DNA from 4 places in the Brevibacillus sp. FIR094 genome. Region 3 is predicted to be linked to each of the others. Evidence: riboswitches for the same ligand, from Rfam matches in the RefSeq annotation. Region 3 holds a riboswitch; each other region holds the start of a gene.
What was found. Region 3 has a riboswitch for S-adenosylmethionine ahead of ACQ5DJ_RS19065 (aminotransferase class I/II-fold pyridoxal phosphate-dependent enzyme). Riboswitches for the same ligand answer to the same signal wherever they lie in the genome.
Positions count from the first base shown of each region.

Region 1: another riboswitch for S-adenosylmethionine. It lies ahead of ACQ5DJ_RS04030 (ABC transporter permease); the one in region 3 lies ahead of ACQ5DJ_RS19065 (aminotransferase class I/II-fold pyridoxal phosphate-dependent enzyme).
Region 2: another riboswitch for S-adenosylmethionine. It lies ahead of metH (methionine synthase); the one in region 3 lies ahead of ACQ5DJ_RS19065 (aminotransferase class I/II-fold pyridoxal phosphate-dependent enzyme).
Region 4: another riboswitch for S-adenosylmethionine. It lies ahead of ACQ5DJ_RS25205 (methionine ABC transporter ATP-binding protein); the one in region 3 lies ahead of ACQ5DJ_RS19065 (aminotransferase class I/II-fold pyridoxal phosphate-dependent enzyme).

Region 1 is NZ_JBEAES010000003.1:264,851-269,060, reverse strand. Features, by position in the region: partial or broken gene ACQ5DJ_RS04040 (ABC transporter ATP-binding protein) at 1-633, opposite strand, end outside; gene ACQ5DJ_RS04035 (ABC transporter permease) at 647-1,594, opposite strand; gene ACQ5DJ_RS04030 (ABC transporter permease) at 1,599-2,531, opposite strand; SAM riboswitch class I at 2,641-2,745, opposite strand; gene ACQ5DJ_RS04025 (sulfite exporter TauE/SafE family protein) at 2,840-3,622, opposite strand; gene ACQ5DJ_RS04020 (MBL fold metallo-hydrolase) at 3,654-4,210, opposite strand, start outside.
Region 2 is NZ_JBEAES010000015.1:17,445-21,654, reverse strand. Features, by position in the region: gene ACQ5DJ_RS15105 (YcdB/YcdC domain-containing protein) at 1-2,051, shown strand, start outside; gene ACQ5DJ_RS15100 (YjcZ family sporulation protein) at 2,119-2,226, opposite strand; SAM riboswitch class I at 2,440-2,541, shown strand; gene metH (methionine synthase) at 2,658-4,210, shown strand, end outside.
Region 3 is NZ_JBEAES010000021.1:39,455-43,664, reverse strand. Features, by position in the region: gene ACQ5DJ_RS19075 (YhcN/YlaJ family sporulation lipoprotein) at 1-257, shown strand, start outside; gene ACQ5DJ_RS19070 (trans-sulfuration enzyme family protein) at 281-1,468, opposite strand; gene ACQ5DJ_RS19065 (aminotransferase class I/II-fold pyridoxal phosphate-dependent enzyme) at 1,465-2,628, opposite strand; SAM riboswitch class I at 2,723-2,842, opposite strand; gene ACQ5DJ_RS19060 (pyridoxamine 5'-phosphate oxidase family protein) at 2,917-3,375, opposite strand; gene ACQ5DJ_RS19055 (DUF5665 domain-containing protein) at 3,514-3,855, shown strand; gene ACQ5DJ_RS19050 (hypothetical protein) at 3,865-4,210, opposite strand, start outside.
Region 4 is NZ_JBEAES010000038.1:41,090-45,299, reverse strand. Features, by position in the region: gene ACQ5DJ_RS25215 (MetQ/NlpA family ABC transporter substrate-binding protein) at 1-601, opposite strand, end outside; gene ACQ5DJ_RS25210 (methionine ABC transporter permease) at 661-1,326, opposite strand; gene ACQ5DJ_RS25205 (methionine ABC transporter ATP-binding protein) at 1,327-2,340, opposite strand; SAM riboswitch class I at 2,441-2,557, opposite strand; gene ACQ5DJ_RS25200 (LCP family protein) at 2,809-3,795, opposite strand; gene ACQ5DJ_RS25195 (MFS transporter) at 3,982-4,210, shown strand, end outside.

The sequences.
Region 1 (4,210 bases), on a different contig from region 3:
CAATATGATCGATGTGTTCGACTGCTCCTGTAACTCTTTCATCAGACGAAGAATCTGTGCCTGAATGGTCACGTCGAGCGCCGTCGTCGGTTCGTCGGCGATAACCAACTGGGGTTGGCAGGCAAGTGCCATCGCGATTCCTACACGCTGCCGCATTCCTCCGCTTAGCTCGTGCGGATACTGCTCAAATCGCCTCGCCGCTTCTGGAATGCCTACCCTCACAAGCAGTTTCAGCGTCTCTTCCTTTGCTTCTGTCTTCGTCTGCTTTCGATGTTTGATCAGCCCTTCCGCAATCTGCTGGCCGATTTTCATCGTGGGGTTCAGCGAGGACATCGGGTCCTGGAAGATCATACCGATCTGCGAGCCGCGAACTTGCTGCCATTCCAGCTTCGTCAGCCCAGTCAGTTCACGCCCGTGAAACCGAATGCTGCCGCCTTTTACCTGACCGGATCGCGGAGGAATCATCCCCATCAATGCCCGGGCGGTCACACTTTTTCCGCAGCCGCTTTCCCCGACAATGGCCAACGTCTCACCCTCCTTTACAGAAAAGGAAACCCCTCTTACTGCCTGCACGTCTCCACCGTACGTACAAAAGGAGACACGCAACTGATCGACTTCCAACAATGGTTTCACGATGTACTCCTCCTCATTTCCTGATCCGCGGGTCCAGTGCGTCCTGCAATCCATCCCCGAGCGCGTTACACGCGAACATGGTAAGGGAAATCATGAATCCGGGAAAAAACAGTCGCCACCACTGTCCGCTCAGCATAACGGCCAGCGCGTCGTTGGCCATGGTTCCCCAGCTGGCGGTTGGTGCCTGCACTCCCAGCCCAAGAAAGCTAAGAAACGATTCGGCGAAAATCGCGTGCGGTATCGTAAAGGTCAGGTTGACGATGATGACGCCGATCGTATTCGGCAGCAGATGCTTAATGATGATTTTGACGTGAGAGGTACCCAACTTTTCTGCAGCCAGCACAAACTCCTGACGCTTGATCTGCATGATTTGTCCTCTGACCAAACGAGCCATGCCGACCCATCCGGTTAGTGATAGGGCAATAATGATTGTTGCGAGTCCAGGCTCCAGAACCACCATCAGCAGGATTACCACCAGGAGATACGGAATGCTGTACAGAATTTCAGCTAATCGCATCAGGATGTTATCCACACGGTCGCCCAACTTGTTCCTTCCTGCCATGTAACCGGATATCCCGCCGATGCATACACCGATCACCAGGTCGATGGCAGCTGCCGCCACACCAATAAACAAAGAGATTTGACCACCTACCCAGGTACGTGCCCACATGTCCCGCCCCAAGTCATCCGTTCCAAACCAGTGCTCACCCGACAGTGGCAGATTTCCCTTTGTCAATGACTGTTCATGCGGGCTGTGGGGAACGATCATCGGCCCGATGATCGAGAGGGTCACCACTGCCATGAGCAGGAAGAACCCGAGCATTGCCAGCTTGTTGCGGAATACTCGCTGCAATACCTCCTGCCAATACCCAAGACTGGGACGTTCCCGAATTTCCTCGGATAGCCGGGTTCGGTCGACTGGTCGAAACAGCGAATCCAGTTGTGTTGCCTGATTGGCCATAATGCTACTTCCCTCCACTCGTCAATCTGATGCGCGGGTCAATCACCCGATACAGCAGGTCGATGAGGTACAAAGTAAAAATGAGCACAAAGCTATAAAACACTGTCGTTCCCAAAATTACGGGGTAATCGCGGTTAAAAATGCTTTCCACGAAGTATTTGCCGAGCCCGGGAATAGCGAAAATCTTTTCCACCACAAAGGTTCCTGTCATCAGGTTGGCAAATAGCGGACCGATAAAAGTAAGAACCGGCAATATGGCATTCCGTATCCCGTGTCTAACGACAATGGACAAGGTGCCAAGCCCTTTCGCCTCCGCCGTGCTTATGTATTCCTGTTGCCAAACCTCAAGCATGCTGGCTCGTACGAAGCGAGCGATAATGGCGAGCGGACCGATAGCGAGCGCAAGCGTTGGAAGAATCGAGTGTTCCCAGCTCCCCCACGCAGCAACGGGAAGCAGCTCCCATTTGACCGCCAAGTACTTGATCAACAGTGGCGCCAGAATAAAACTGGGGACGGAGATCCCAATGATGGCTGCAAACATAGACAAGAAATCCAGCGTTCGATTGTGATAGAGTGCCGCTACGATTCCCAGTGTGATTCCACCTGCCAGCGCGACAATAAACGACTGGAGTCCCAGAACGGCCGATGCGGGAAATCCCTCTGCAATCAGCGTGTTCACATCCCTCGTCTTCGACTGGATAGAAGGCCCCAAATCAAATTGCAGCAATCCTTTCAGATAGAGCAGGTACTGTATCGTGATTGGCTGATCTAGGTTGTACTCCGCCCGCATGTTCTTTACCACTTCTTCTGGAAGCATTTTGGCATCAGACGCAAACGGGTCACCCGGAATCAGGTGCATGGTCACAAACGTTACCGTGACAATCATCCACAGTGTCAAGATCATGAGAAAGCCACGCTTGACCGCATAATAAAGCACATTGTTTCCTCCTTCATATAATAACGAGTAAAAAGATGTGAATACTATGAATTTAAAATATAGAAAACCCCTCTCCGAAAAGAAGAGGGGCGATTAGTCGGTTCCCACCTTCTTATCTCGCAGAATAACTCCGCAGGAATTAGCACCGTAAGGTCAATCAGACCAAGGTTGCCGGGTTTCATCGGGCCAGTCCCTCCACCACTCTCGATAAGAACGTTCTATGAAATTTAATTACATCGTAAAATTCATTTTTATCTTATCATTTTACTCGGATATGTCAATCCTGTTCAATGACATTTGATTTTTCTTTATAATATCAGGATGTCAGCCCAAATCTTAATCGTGGTGGCTAGGATCAACAAGGCAAGAATGGTTTGGAGAATCCGGGTGCCCAAGCGTTTGCTGACCTTCGTACCGAGCGGCGCTGCCATGATGCTGGCGATGACCATAATCACAGACGGCCATAGCAATATGTCCCCTGCCATCCATTTCCCTACCGTCGAACCGATGGAAGAAAGAAAAGTGATAGCAAGAGATGTAGCAATCGTAACTCTTGTCGGAATCTTGAGGATGATCAACATGATGGGAACCAAAATAAAAGCGCCAGCTGCCCCGACAATTCCGGATGCACCCCCAACAATCAAAGCGGATAATACCGCTGTTGGTTTATGAAAGATAACCTCGGTCTGTTCACGTTCGTCCATCCGCTTTTTTGGCAGGAACATCAAGATTACAGCAATCGTGGCCAGAATGGCGTAAACGAAATTGATGGCATCTGCCGAAAGATATTTTCCTCCATATCCTCCAAGCAAGCTCCCGACAATAATGGCACTCCCCATGTACACAACGAGCTGGTAATGAATGAGCTTATCTTTGCGCAGACTCCAAACAGCAGCTAGGGTGGCAAAAAATACTTGGACTGCACTTATTCCGGATACTTCGTGAGCTGTGTAAGCAACCAATCCAAGGGCGGGCGGAATGTACAGAAGCATCGGATACTTGATGATGGAGCCCCCGATTCCGACGAGACCAGAGATAAACGATCCCGCGAAACCGATAACAAAAAGTGTGATCACAAGGTCGATAGTCATAGGCTCACCCTTTGCAACATCTCGCTTCGTTTTATTCCTGCTCTACAACTGTTAAGCCGTCTATTTGCCAATTCAAGATTCCGCCACTCAAATTCATGACATCCTTGAAGCCATTTGCTTTAAGAATGCTTGCACCAATAGCAGATCGGGCACCGGAACGGCACTGTACGAGAAGCGGCTTATCGTGAGGAATCTCTTCCAGCCGCATGGCGAGCGTACCGAGCATGATGTGCTGGGCATCCGGAATATGTCCTTCCTTCCACTCAGCCAGATTGCGTACATCTACTACGTGAACCTCTCGCTTTTCCACCCGTTCTGCAATCTCCAACGGTGTTACCTCTTCGATTGTCTCGAGCGAAGACGCTTTACTTTCCATTAGCGTGTCGCAGTCGAGAAAACCTGTGACATGATCAATCCCTACGGAATGCAAGGCTTGCAAAATCTCGTCCAGCTCATCTGGGGTGGCCAGGATATGAACCGGGCGATCGTAATCAACGATCCAGCCCGCCCAGTTGGCGAATGACTTGTTAAAAGGAATGTGAAGTGTTCCCGCTAGATGCCCCTTCGCAAATTTCTGAAAAGGACGCG
Region 2 (4,210 bases), on a different contig from region 3:
CTGTAGGCATGCACCAGCAAGGTTGGTTTCCACAGATGCCGAGTGGAAAAAATTTAGCGAGTGCGGTCTCAACGACTGCAACCGATAAAAAAAATACAGAGGCTAAGCAGAACAGCGTAAAGGTGTCGCCGGAAGAGGCTATTTTACCTTTGAAAAAGGCGATCACAGCCATAAGCAAGACAACAATAAGAGTGGATAGCACGAGCCATGGGATCAGTGACATAACCTTACTGGAAGGTAACAATGCACGTGCCAGTGTCGCTTATGATATCCAGACTGGACAAATTGAGAGCTTTATAATCAATGGAGAAAGGCCAGATCCTTACCCAGAGAATTGGGACGAGACGTCCGTAAAAATGCCATCAGCCAAAACTGCCGAGAGTGTAGCGAACGCATTTCTCCAAAGTTTCTTGGGGGAAGAGAGCAAGTCCTATCAGTATCTAGGTACTGATACCTATTTGAATGAGTTTTGGGAAGAAAGCATCTGGCTGAGCGTGAGCTATCAACGAATGGAAAATGGCAAGCCCGTTCCGTACGACATCCTATCTGTACGAATCAATTCGAAAGAGCAAGTCTCGTTTTTCGGGCGATTGAACAAGAGCGAACAAGCTTTTTTCACCAAGCTGACAGCTGCCATGCCCGATTTGAATCCGTCGCTTCTTCTTTTTGATAAAGAGAAGAACCGCGATGGCATGTCATTAGCGGTCGGAAACGTGAATAAGGAGGGGCATCAGGCTTCCCTTCGTATCGTCGGCAATGGCCAAGCCTTGGAATCCTATTCAATCGAGGAGAAGGATAAAAAGGATGAGTCGAGCTGGAAGCAAGCAAAAGGAGCAAAAGCTGTGGAGCAAGAGCGACAGTTCCTGAACAATCTGCTTGGGGCTGATAGCGAGAACTATCGTTTAGAGGATGAGAGCAAGCCAGGTGTGTACCAGCGTTATCATAACGGACTGCCAGTGCTATCGGATGAGATACACATGACAACAGATGAATCTGGTCTCCTTCGCTTTTTCAGGAAGGAGCCTGAGACATTCGACCCTTCGCAGTACCCAGATGTGTCTACCGCGGTTTCTGAAGAGGTCGCCATCCAAGAGCTGAGTGAGCATATGAAGCTTCGATACGTGCAGAATCTTGATGCCAGATCAGATGAAAGAGTAGAAAAAGGCAGGCCTGTCCTGGAGTACACGCCAGGGGTTTCGTTCATGCAAAAGGGACGAGAGGATGGCATGGAGTGGCACATTGACGCGACAAGCGGCAAGATTGCCTATGGAACTGGAGATAACGGCCTTGCATTCGATCAGTTGGATACGAAGGAAGCACATGCGTTTCAATCCCCGAAGGAATACGTCAAGGTTCGCAGCAAGGAGGAGGCAAAAGCACTGTTGCAAGCCGAATTTGGCATACAGGTAGATGACTCGACCTACGGAGAGAATAAGATTGATCGCAATGGCCGCAAGGAATATGTCTGGAATGATAAAAATGACAAGTATATCGGCGTAGAAGTCATTGGAGAAACAGGCAGTGTCGTCGGGCTGGGAACACCGCGTTCTAATACGGCAGTGACAGTTAATCGTAAACAGGCGGAAGAGGCTGCACTCGCCTTCCTGCATAAATACGTCGATCCCGGCGTAACAGAAGTACAATTGGCGCAAGTCATACAGCCAGGTGGAGCCAATCCGGTGTCATCCGGCGAATGGGAATTCCGATATTTTATGAGCAAAGACGGGATTCCTGTCCTGGACGATGATAATCCGGATGCGGCTTATTCAGTGACGATTGACCCGTCCACGGGCAAAGTGACGAAGTTTCATAACTTCCGTGAGACGCACGATTTGGTTGAACTGCCCGTATCTGACAATATCGTCTCCAAAGACAAGGCAGTCCAAGAATTTTTACGCGTCATGCCTTTGAAGTTGGTCTACTTGATGAAAGATGTAGATAGGAAGACATTACGCCAACCAAAACTGGCGTATGTGCCATGGAGCAACGAAGAGTTGGCAAATAAAACGGTTACCATCGATGCAGTAACAGGCAAGATCATCGTCGACTAAAACGAAAAAAAGGCTATCCCGCAGCCATTCCTGATGGCTTTTGGGATAGCCTTTTTTAAGCGCTTATCTAACAGTCGTCACACGAGCACCCAATAATTACCAACAGGATAAACAGCACGAGCACGATTGCGAAGCAGTCACCGAAGAATCCGTTTCCGCAGAATGATGTACTCATCTTTGTTTCCCCTCCTTTCCGTTATACTCCAGTCTATACACGAATGCCGTTATTGGACTGGGCGGATGCCCAGCTTAGGCAAAAATGGGCGCGTAAGAGGAGAGGCTCAGTAAAAAATAGACAATTCACAATTGACGGGAAGACAAAGGGGGTGTTAAGATACTTGCAAACATTCAAGACATTTCGCAAAACAACTAAATGACAAGTGTACGACTCTTATCCAGAGAGGCAGAGGGACTGGCCTGATGAAGCCTCGGCAACCGGTAAAAATCCGGTGCCAATTCCAGCAAAGCTACGTGCTTTGAAAGATAAGAGGATGTCTCAGGCGTTTTCGTATCTGCTGACAAATCCTCTTCTTTCAAAGAAGAGGATTTTTTTATTTACCCAATTACGGAGAATAAGCCGATGCAAGGTAGAAAAGGGGCACGTCAATGAAACCAACTTTTCGCGAACAACTTTCCCGGAAAATTCTGATTCTGGACGGTGCAATGGGCACCATGCTTCAACAGGCAAACCTGACTGCTGATGATTTCGGCGGTGAAGCCTATGATGGCTGTAATGAACTCCTGAACTTGACCAGACCAGATGTGATCCGTTCCATTCACGAGAAATATTTAGAGGCGGGCGCAGACATCGTTGAGACAAATACGTTTGGTGCTGCTTCCATCGTTTTGGCTGAGTACGATGTGCCAGAGAAAGACCTTGAGATTAATATAGCGGCAGCCCGCTTGGCCAGAGAAGCGGTGGATGCCTATTCTACAGCGGAGTGGCCGCGTTTTGTAGCAGGTGCAATGGGACCTACGACCAAAACCCTTTCGTTGACAGGCGGTGTCACGTTCGAGGAACTGGTCGAGGCGTATTATCGTCAGGCAAAAGGTCTGATTCTTGGTGGCTCCGATGTTCTTCTTTTGGAAACCTCGCAAGACACGTTAAACGTCAAGGCTGGCGGAATCGGGATTCGCAAAGCTTTTGAAGAGCTTGGACAGGAGCTCCCGGTGATGCTGTCAGGTACGATCGAGCCGATGGGCACAACGCTGGCGGGCCAAAACATCGAGGCGTTTTACATCTCCTTGGAGCATATACAGCCAGTCTCCATTGGTCTGAACTGTGCGACAGGACCAGAGTTCATGCGTGATCATCTGCGGACACTGTCAGGAATTGCCCAATGTGCGGTTAGCTGTTATCCGAACGCAGGCTTGCCAGACGAGAACGGCCATTACCATGAAACGCCACAGGGACTTGCCTCGAAAATGCTGGCGTTCGCTGAACAAGGCTGGATAAACGTCGCTGGCGGTTGCTGCGGAACAACGCCTGACCATATTCACGCAATGGCAGAAGCATTGAAAAACTGCAAACCGCGCAGTGCAGCTGTAGAACCGCTGAGCGCAGTCTCCGGGATCGAGGTCGTTTACGTCGAAGATGACAATCGCCCCCTGCTAGTAGGGGAGAGGACCAATGTTATCGGTTCTAAAAAATTCCGTGAAATGATTGCAGCTGGTCACTATGAAGAAGCATCTGATATTGCCCGAGCACAAGTGAAGCGAGGCGCACATGTCATCGATATATGCTTGGCTGACCCCGACCGTGATGAATACGAAGATATGGAAAAATTCCTACAGTTTATCGTGAAAAAAGTAAAAGCGCCCCTCATGATCGACTCGACAGATGCCAAGGTCATGGAGCTGGGACTTCGCTATTCGCAAGGGAAGGCCATTCTCAACTCGATTAACTTGGAAGACGGCTTGGAGCGATTTGAGGAAGTGGTTCCACTTATTCACAAGTTCGGTGCCTCCATTGTCGTTGGAACGATTGAGGAAGCGGGTATGGCTATCACTCGCGAAAAGAAGCTGGAGGTCGCGCAACGCTCGTACGACATTCTTGTCAACCAGTATGGCATAAAGCCACAGGATATTATTTTCGATCCACTCGTCTTTCCAGTAGGGACAGGGGATGAACAATACATCGGCTCTGCAAAGGAAACCGT
Region 3 (4,210 bases):
AAGGAGCAAATGCTGTCGTAACTGCAGACCCTGCCATCGTACAGCGGTTACGAGAAATGAGAGATGATATTCGTCGCGGCCATCCTGTTGCCGGTGTTACGGAAGAGTTAGCGGATATCGTAGGTCGGATCATTCCCCAACTGCCGCGCAGTGTGCAGCCTCGAGAAGAAACCCCTTCTCAAGTAAAAGAAAAACGCATGCACAAAGAGCCGCAAGGACAAAACAAAATCAATGCAAATCGTACAGGAACGCCTTAAAAGAAAAGAGGTATCCCCCGGATTTAAGCCCGGGAGAATACCTCTTTTTCTTTATGGATGGGTGCTTCAGATGGCAAATGATCCAAAGCTTGCTTCAAATCTGCCACCAAGTCCTCGTAATCCTCTAAACCAGCTGACAACCGGATCAAACCATCTGTAATTCCCCTTGCAGCCCTTTCCTCAGCAGGCATCGCTGCATGTGACATCGTAGCCGGATAGGAGAGAATCGTTTCCACTGCCCCGAGGCTGACAGCCACAATCGGCAATTTCACACGATCAAACAACGCTTTTGCTCGATCACGGTTCCCTACGTCAAAAGAAAGAACTGCCCCATGACCAGTCGCTTGTTGTGTTTGAATCAGATGACCAGGATGATCCTCCAGTCCTGTATAGTAAACGCGGCTTACTTGTGGATGCGATGACAACCAGTCAGCCAAGCTCGCGGCTGTTTTCGTGCTGACATCCAGTCGGGCTTTCAATGTTTTGAGACCACGCATCACCAGCCAGCAGTCCTGCACACCCAATATCGCTCCCATGCCATTCTGGATAAAATAGAGCTGCTCCCCTAACGCAGCCTCTCTGGTCACGGCCAGACCTGCCACGACGTCGCTATGCCCTCCGATAAACTTCGTTGCACTATGAATGACCACATCTGCACCAAGTTCCAATGGCCGCTGGTAATACGGGGTAAGGAATGTATTATCGACAATGACCAGCAAGCCGTACTCCTTCGCGATACGAGAAACCGCTGCAATATCTGTCACCTTTAAGGTGGGATTGGAGGGGGTCTCCAGGTAAATCCCTTTCGTCACCGGTGTAATGGCCGCACGAACAGCTTCTGTATTTGTTGCATCCACGAATGTAACGGAGATGCCCATTCTCGACAATACCTTGGTCAAAAACCGAAACGTGCCACCGTATACATCTTCCGCCACTACAACATGGTCTCCGGCTGAAAACAGCATGAACACGCTGGAAATGGCAGCCATGCCAGATGAGAATGCGAAACCGCGTGCGCCCCCCTCCAGAGACGCAATGGCTTCCTCCAAAGCCTGCCTCGTTGGATTGCCTGATCTGGCATAATCGAATGTTCCTGGCTGATCGATATCTGCCTGATGAAACGTCGAAGCTTGATAAATCGGAACCGACGACGCACCTGTGAACGGGTCAATGCAAGTCGAACCGTGGAGGATCTTGGTTGCAAAATTCATCGTACACTCCCCCCTACGACCAAACTAGCATTCAATGCCTGAAACAAATCGGCTACGACATCATCTGGATGCTCGATGCCAACCGACAGTCGCAACAATCGATCACAAACACCGACATGCTCTCTGACTTCTTGCGGGATATCGGCGTGAGTCTGCGTCGCCGGATACGTACACAATGACTCGACACCACCCAGACTTTCCGCAAAGGATACGATTTGCAGATTTTGCAGGAACAATCCCACCTGCTCTACATCGCGTACCCGGAACGATACCATCCCACTATGCCCAGTCGCTTGATTCACCTGTATTTCATGCCCCGGATGCTCTGGCAGACCTGGATAAAATACCTCCGCCACTGCCGGATGCTCACGCAGCTTTTCCGCTACAATCAAGGCATTGGATTGGTGACGCTCCATCCGCAGTGCCAATGTTTTCATCCCGCGAACGAGAAGCCAGCAATCTTGTGGTCCGAGCACAGCACCGATTGAATTGTGCAAAAACCGGATTTTTTCCGACAACTCTTCCCCTTTTGTTACGATGAGACCAGCCAGCACATCGTTATGTCCTGCCAAATACTTGGTTGCACTATGTAAGACGATATCTGCACCAAGCTCTAGTGGGCGTTGACAATACGGGGTTAAGAATGTGTTGTCTACAATCGTAAGGAGACCGTGCTGTTTCGCCAATTGCGTTACTGCTCGAATATCCGTAATCTGCATGAGCGGATTGGTTGGTGTCTCGACGAAGATCGCCTTTGTATCTGGGCGAATCGCATTTTTGAGTGCACCAATGTCACGCAAATCTACATACGAAAACGTCAAACCATAGCGAGAGAGCACTTGCTCGAACAATCGATAGGTTCCTCCGTACAGATCGAGTGAAACGATCAGATGATCCCCTTGGGAAAACAAGCCCATAACGGTATGAACAGCAGCCATTCCTGAGGCGCAAGCGAATCCTGCATCTCCTGATTCCGCTTCAGCGATGGTCTCCTCCAGAATGGTGCGAGTAGGATTAGCGGTGCGCGTATAATCATATCCAGTGCTCTGGCCCAAGGCAGGATGGCGATAAGCCGTTGCATAGTAAACAGGAAAGCTCACCGCCCCTGTTTTTTCGTCTCTGCCTACTCCCGCCTGAATCAATTTCGTTTCCAATTTCATGTCTGTTTCTCTCCCTCCAATAGTGTACGAGGGCATCAAAAAAGCCCCCTTTCCTCTGAAAGAAGGCTTTGTTTACGTCACCGTAAGCAAATCCTTCTCATCTTTCAGAGTTTGATAACTCTGCAGGAATTAGCACCATTATCTCCCTGTTAAAATACAGGTGATTGGTTGCCGGGCATCATCGGGCCAGTCCCTCCGCCGCTCTGGATAAGAAGATTGCTATTCAATTTGATTGACCCTAATACTAAAGGATCGGCAGGATTCTTGTCAACAATTTATTTCCACATGTTAATTTGCATCTTTCAAGGCGGTCATAACTTGATTGTCCAGCTTCGCTGCTGCGTTTTTGTCATACGTCTTTTCATATTGTGGTTCTACGGAAATACGGGAACCGTAAAACATAATATCACGAACGGCCTCAATTTTGATTTCTGCCATGGCCAGCTTGAGCGGAACTCCTTCCAGTCGGTCTGTTTTGACGAAAGCACGACCATTAATAGCAAAAGACGAGCCGGCACCGATCAAATGCAGGACAACTTGCGGTTCCTTCGCAATATTAGCCAAAATACGTGAGCGATTATCTACGGCAAAACGAATCGTATCGGCGCTGACAGCATACGTCCAGGACAAGGAGCTGAGCGATGGTGCCCCTGACTCATGGTCTACTGTGCCCAAGGTAACAAAACGCTCCTTTTGCAAGAGCTTGAATAAATCTTCGGAAAGAGATTGGGAAACAGTTTCAGCCATTTCAAAGCCTCCTAACAAACGTTTTGTACGTTCATTTTACCCTTCGCCTAGCTGATAGGCAAACGTTTCCTCTCCACCTTGATTCTGGTTGTCTTTTTCCCTAGACTGGTAGGTAACGATACCGAATGATGGAAGGGGATGGACAGCTTGTCGCCTACAGACCGCCTTATGCAGCAAATTGATCAAGTTCTTGAAGAGCTTCAGGAAGTTCGGAAGGTAAATGAGCGGATGCATAAAATTGCGATGTTCCTGGAAGATATCCGACTAGCAGATGTGATTCAAAATTACACAGCCCCGCGCAAGCTGCTCTGGATCAATTTCCTCGCAGGTCTTGCCCGGGGTCTGGGGTTGACTATTGGTACTGCTATCGTATTGGCATTCCTCGGCTCTCTCTTGACGCAATTTCTTTCCATCCCCATTCTGGGGGATTACATCAGACAATTGGTGGAGTACGTCGAGACTTACAAGCAGCGGCCTTAACGTTAGCGACTAGTCTCTGTCGTCGTTACGATCGTCATCGCCCTGGTCATCATCGTCATCATGATGTTTGTCGTGCTTTTTCCAATAACCATACGCGTTGCCATTGGGATGCTTATCTTTCTGCTTCCCTTTTTCTTTTTTCTTTTTGTCATCATCTTCGTCTTTATCCTCGTCTGTTGGCTTCACAGGCTCGACAATGACTTTTGTGCTTAATGCAACGTCAGTTTTCTTAACCAGCTTATCGTCTTCATACAATTCGACTTGAATTGTTTTGGCACTAAAGGAATGATTCTTGTACGACAATGTCAGCGAAAACTCGCCTTTGTCATTTGGTTTCATCTCTTTTTTCTTCCCG
Region 4 (4,210 bases), on a different contig from region 3:
GCACGCGTGGCAGCATTGCTGCTTCTACTTCTTTGAACTTCAGGTTTTTCTTGTTCTCAACAACGTCTTTCACTGTACCACTGATGCCAGCGCCTTCTTTCAGCTTGATCACGCCGTTTTTCTCCAAGAGTGCGAGTGCGCGACCGCTGTTTGTCGGATCGTTTGGCAGCGCGATAGTTGCGCCATCAGCTAATTCATCGACAGATTTTACTTTTTTGCTGTACGCGCCGAATGGCTCGATGTGTACAGCCACTACTGGCTCCAGGTTCATGTTTTGTCCTTTATTGAAGTCTTCCAGGTAAGGCTTGTGCTGGAAGAAGTTCGCGTCGAGTTGTTTCTCGTTCACTTGAACGTTAGGTTGTACGTAATCGGTGAACTCTTTAATTTCCAGGTTCACGCCTTGTTCTTTCAGCTTTGGTTGAACCAGCTTCAAGATTGCTGCATGTGGAACGGGAGAAGCGCCTACCTTCAATGTTACTTCCTGTTGTCCGCCTTGTGCGCCGCCTTCAGCTGGAGCAGGTGCTGTTTCGGTTTTGCCTCCGCAAGCTGCCAAAGAAAATGCCAACACAGTAGTAAGTACAGATACGACTAGCTTTTTCATGAATGATTTCCCCCTTGCATGTATTTATCTTATTCTTTGATAACCTATATGGAAAAATCCTACTTACGGCTGAACTTGAGAACCAGACGGTCCCCCAGCGATTGTAAGATCTGTACCATCACCAGCAAAATAACAACAGTCACAACCATGACATCGGTTTGGAAACGCTGATATCCGTAACGGATCGCCAAGTCACCCAAACCACCACCGCCAATTACCCCAGACATTGCGGTATAAGAGACCAGCGTAACCGTTGTGATCGTAATACCCGCGATCAGGCCCGATCTAGACTCTGGCAAAAGGACATTCCAGACGATCTGCCAATTGGAAGCACCCATAGATTGTGCCGCCTCAATCACGCCTTTATCAATCTCACGCAGAGAGGTTTCCACCAAACGTGCGAAAAACGGAGCGGCACCGAATACGAGCGGCGGAATGGCACCCAGTACACCGAGTGAAGTTCCTACGATCATTTTCGTCACAGGAATCAGCAAGATCATCAAAATGATAAATGGTACTGAGCGCAATACATTGACAACGAATGATGCGATCGTATAAAAAGTGCGGTTTTGCAGAAGCTGTCCGCGTGAAGTCAAAAATAGAATGATGCCCAGCGGCAAACCAATCAGGACAGTAAACAGGGTGGAAAAACCGAGCATCGTGAGCGTATCCATCGTGCCTATGCCGATTTCAGCCCAATCCACATTTTCAAATGTCCAGTCCATTTATATCACCTCTACTTCCAAGCCACGTTGGCGCAGCGTCTCAATAGTCTTTTGATTCTGTGCGACATCGCCTTCCAGCTCGATCACCAACTGCCCATACGGCGTATCCTTCATGCGAGAAATGGTTCCCTGCAAAATGCTGAACACCGTACCGGTCTCTTGCATTGTTTGGAACAGAATCGGCTGATACGTTTTTTCACCCAGGAAGGTGACTCGAGCAATCGTACGGTTCCCCGCGGCCTTTTCGTGCTCCACTGCTTCGCGCAGTTCTGTAGAATCCGCTACTTGTTCCACGAATTCTTGTGTCGTTGGATGCTTCGGACGAAGGAATACATCCAGTACGTTACCCGACTCGACGATCTTTCCTCCATCAATGACGCCAACACGATCACAAATGGAGCGAATGACGTGCATCTCGTGGGTAATCAACACAATGGTCAAGCCCAGCTTGCGGTTGATGTCCAAGAGGAGTGCCAGAATGGAGTTCGTCGTCTGCGGATCGAGAGCCGATGTAGCTTCGTCACAGAGCAGCACTTTTGGATCATTCGCGAGCGCACGGGCAATCCCGACACGTTGCTTTTGTCCGCCAGACAGTTGAGTCGGATATTTGTCCTTATGTGCCTCCAAGCCAACCAGCTTCAGCAGCTCGTTCACTTTCTTATCAATCTCTGCCTTTGGACGCTTTGCCAGCTTGAGCGGAAAAGCGACATTTTCGCCAACTGTCGAAGAAGACAGCAAGTTAAAGTGCTGAAAAATCATGCCGATGGAGCGGCGCTTTTCTTGCAGCTTCCCTTCATCCAGCTTTGTCAAATCGACGCCGTCCACAATAACTTCCCCTGAAGTTGGACGCTCCAGCAAATTGATGCATCGGATCAACGTACTTTTCCCTGCACCAGAGTGTCCGATGATCCCGTATATTTCTCCTTGCTCTATGGAAAGGTCGATCCCCGTTAACGCTGGGATGGTTTTACCTTGTACTTGATAGCTTTTATGCAAATGACGCAGTTGGATCAACGCATCCACCTCCCGACCACAATCTTGATAAAATCAGAAAACCCCTTTTTCACAAACGAAAAAGGGGCTGCAACGCAATGTTATACGTTCGCATCCACCCTTCTCATCTATACAAGATCCAAAAAATCTTGTAGGAATTGGCACCGCGACGTTCATCCGAAAATGAACCGGCTGCCGGGCTTCATAGGGCCTGTCCCTCCGCCTCTCTTGATAAGAAAGATATCTACGTATATTATGTTCGTCTTTTCTATTTCATGATGATACAAAACGGATTATATCCTTTTTGAAAATATCACGTCAATAGTAATAGTAGGAAAAGTTTTTTAATCCATGACGCCGTTACGGATGATTTTTGACTTTACGTGAAAGCGAGGCGTTGCTTCTTGGAATAAACTCACTGTAAACGTTGGCATCCGCCATGGTCATATCATGGTTATTCTTTCCTAAAAAACAAAAAAAACAGCACGCTTAGTTTTGCGTGCTGCTTTTCTTTTCTCCCACGGGTTGATCTGACGTTTCTGTAGGAGGTGCGATTTTTTCTTGGACAAACGACTGAACCTGATCGACATCCGGAACCAGAACGGAGCCTGCGCGGTTCGATTCACGGAACATCCCCATTGGCGGCAATTGATAATTGCCTGGCTCTAACGTATTCAATTTTAATCCGAGTGCAGACAGCTTCAGCATGTCCACCGAACTAATATTGGTTTGAACATACGGTGTTACTTCCTTCAAAATCGTAGGAAGCTGCATCAGCGTTGTACCATTCTTCATCTGATCCACGACTGCTGTCATTAATTTCCTCTGACGCTCCGTCCGTGTATAATCAGAGGTCGCATCATGACGGAAACGAACATATTGCAAAGCTTTGTCTCCATCCAATTTTTGCAGACCCTTTTTCAGATTAATATCGTAAGCACCTTTGTCTGTCGGGTCATGATAATACATGTTTTTTTCTACATCGATCTCGACTCCGCCCACTGCATCAATCAGAGCCTTGAAACCTTCAAAGTCAGTAATCACGTAACGATCTACTGGAAGTCCAGTGAACTGACTAACCGTTTCCATTGCCAGCTCAGGTCCACCCTCTACAATCGCAGAGTTGATCCGCGAGCTACCTCTACCGGGAATATCTACATACGTATCACGCAGGATTGAAAACATATCATAACGTTTCCCCGTAGGATCGATACTGACCAGCATCATGGAGTCAGAACGAGGAAGCCCGTTATTTTTCATTCCTCTGCGGTCTACTCCCATCAGCAGGATATTGACACGTTCCTTACCATCCCACTCTGGTATTTCTGCTGCTTTGGTGGAATTCCCACCACTAGGCGGTGCGATGTTAGGCTCTTGAATATTTTGAGCAAATTGATAAAAAGAGTATCCGTAGTATCCAGCTGTCGTAGCCATCACGACAAGCAAAAGAAGCAACACTCGTTTCCATATTTTCATAAAGTCCACCTTTATTCTCTATATCCTCAGTTGATGTCATCTCTCCACTTTGTCTAGTATACTCGAATTCGACAAAAGTGGAGCAGCCTTTATTTGGGTACCTGCGACATTATATACATTTTAATTTACAAAGTTCAGAATGTTCGTTATACTATTCTTATCCTTAATGGTAAGGGGTGCATTCGCGTGATATCACCATCCGCTTTCCTCAATCGCTATCCACGTGAGGCCATTTTCTTCCTCATCGCCAGCTTTATTAACTCCTCCGGGAGTGCCTTTATGTGGCCACTTACTACGTTATACGTACATACCATTTTGCAACGCTCGATGACAGAAGCTGGATTCGTCTTGATGATCCAATCTCTGGCTGGAATCTTCGGTCAATTCATTGGCGGATCGTTGTTTCATCGACTAG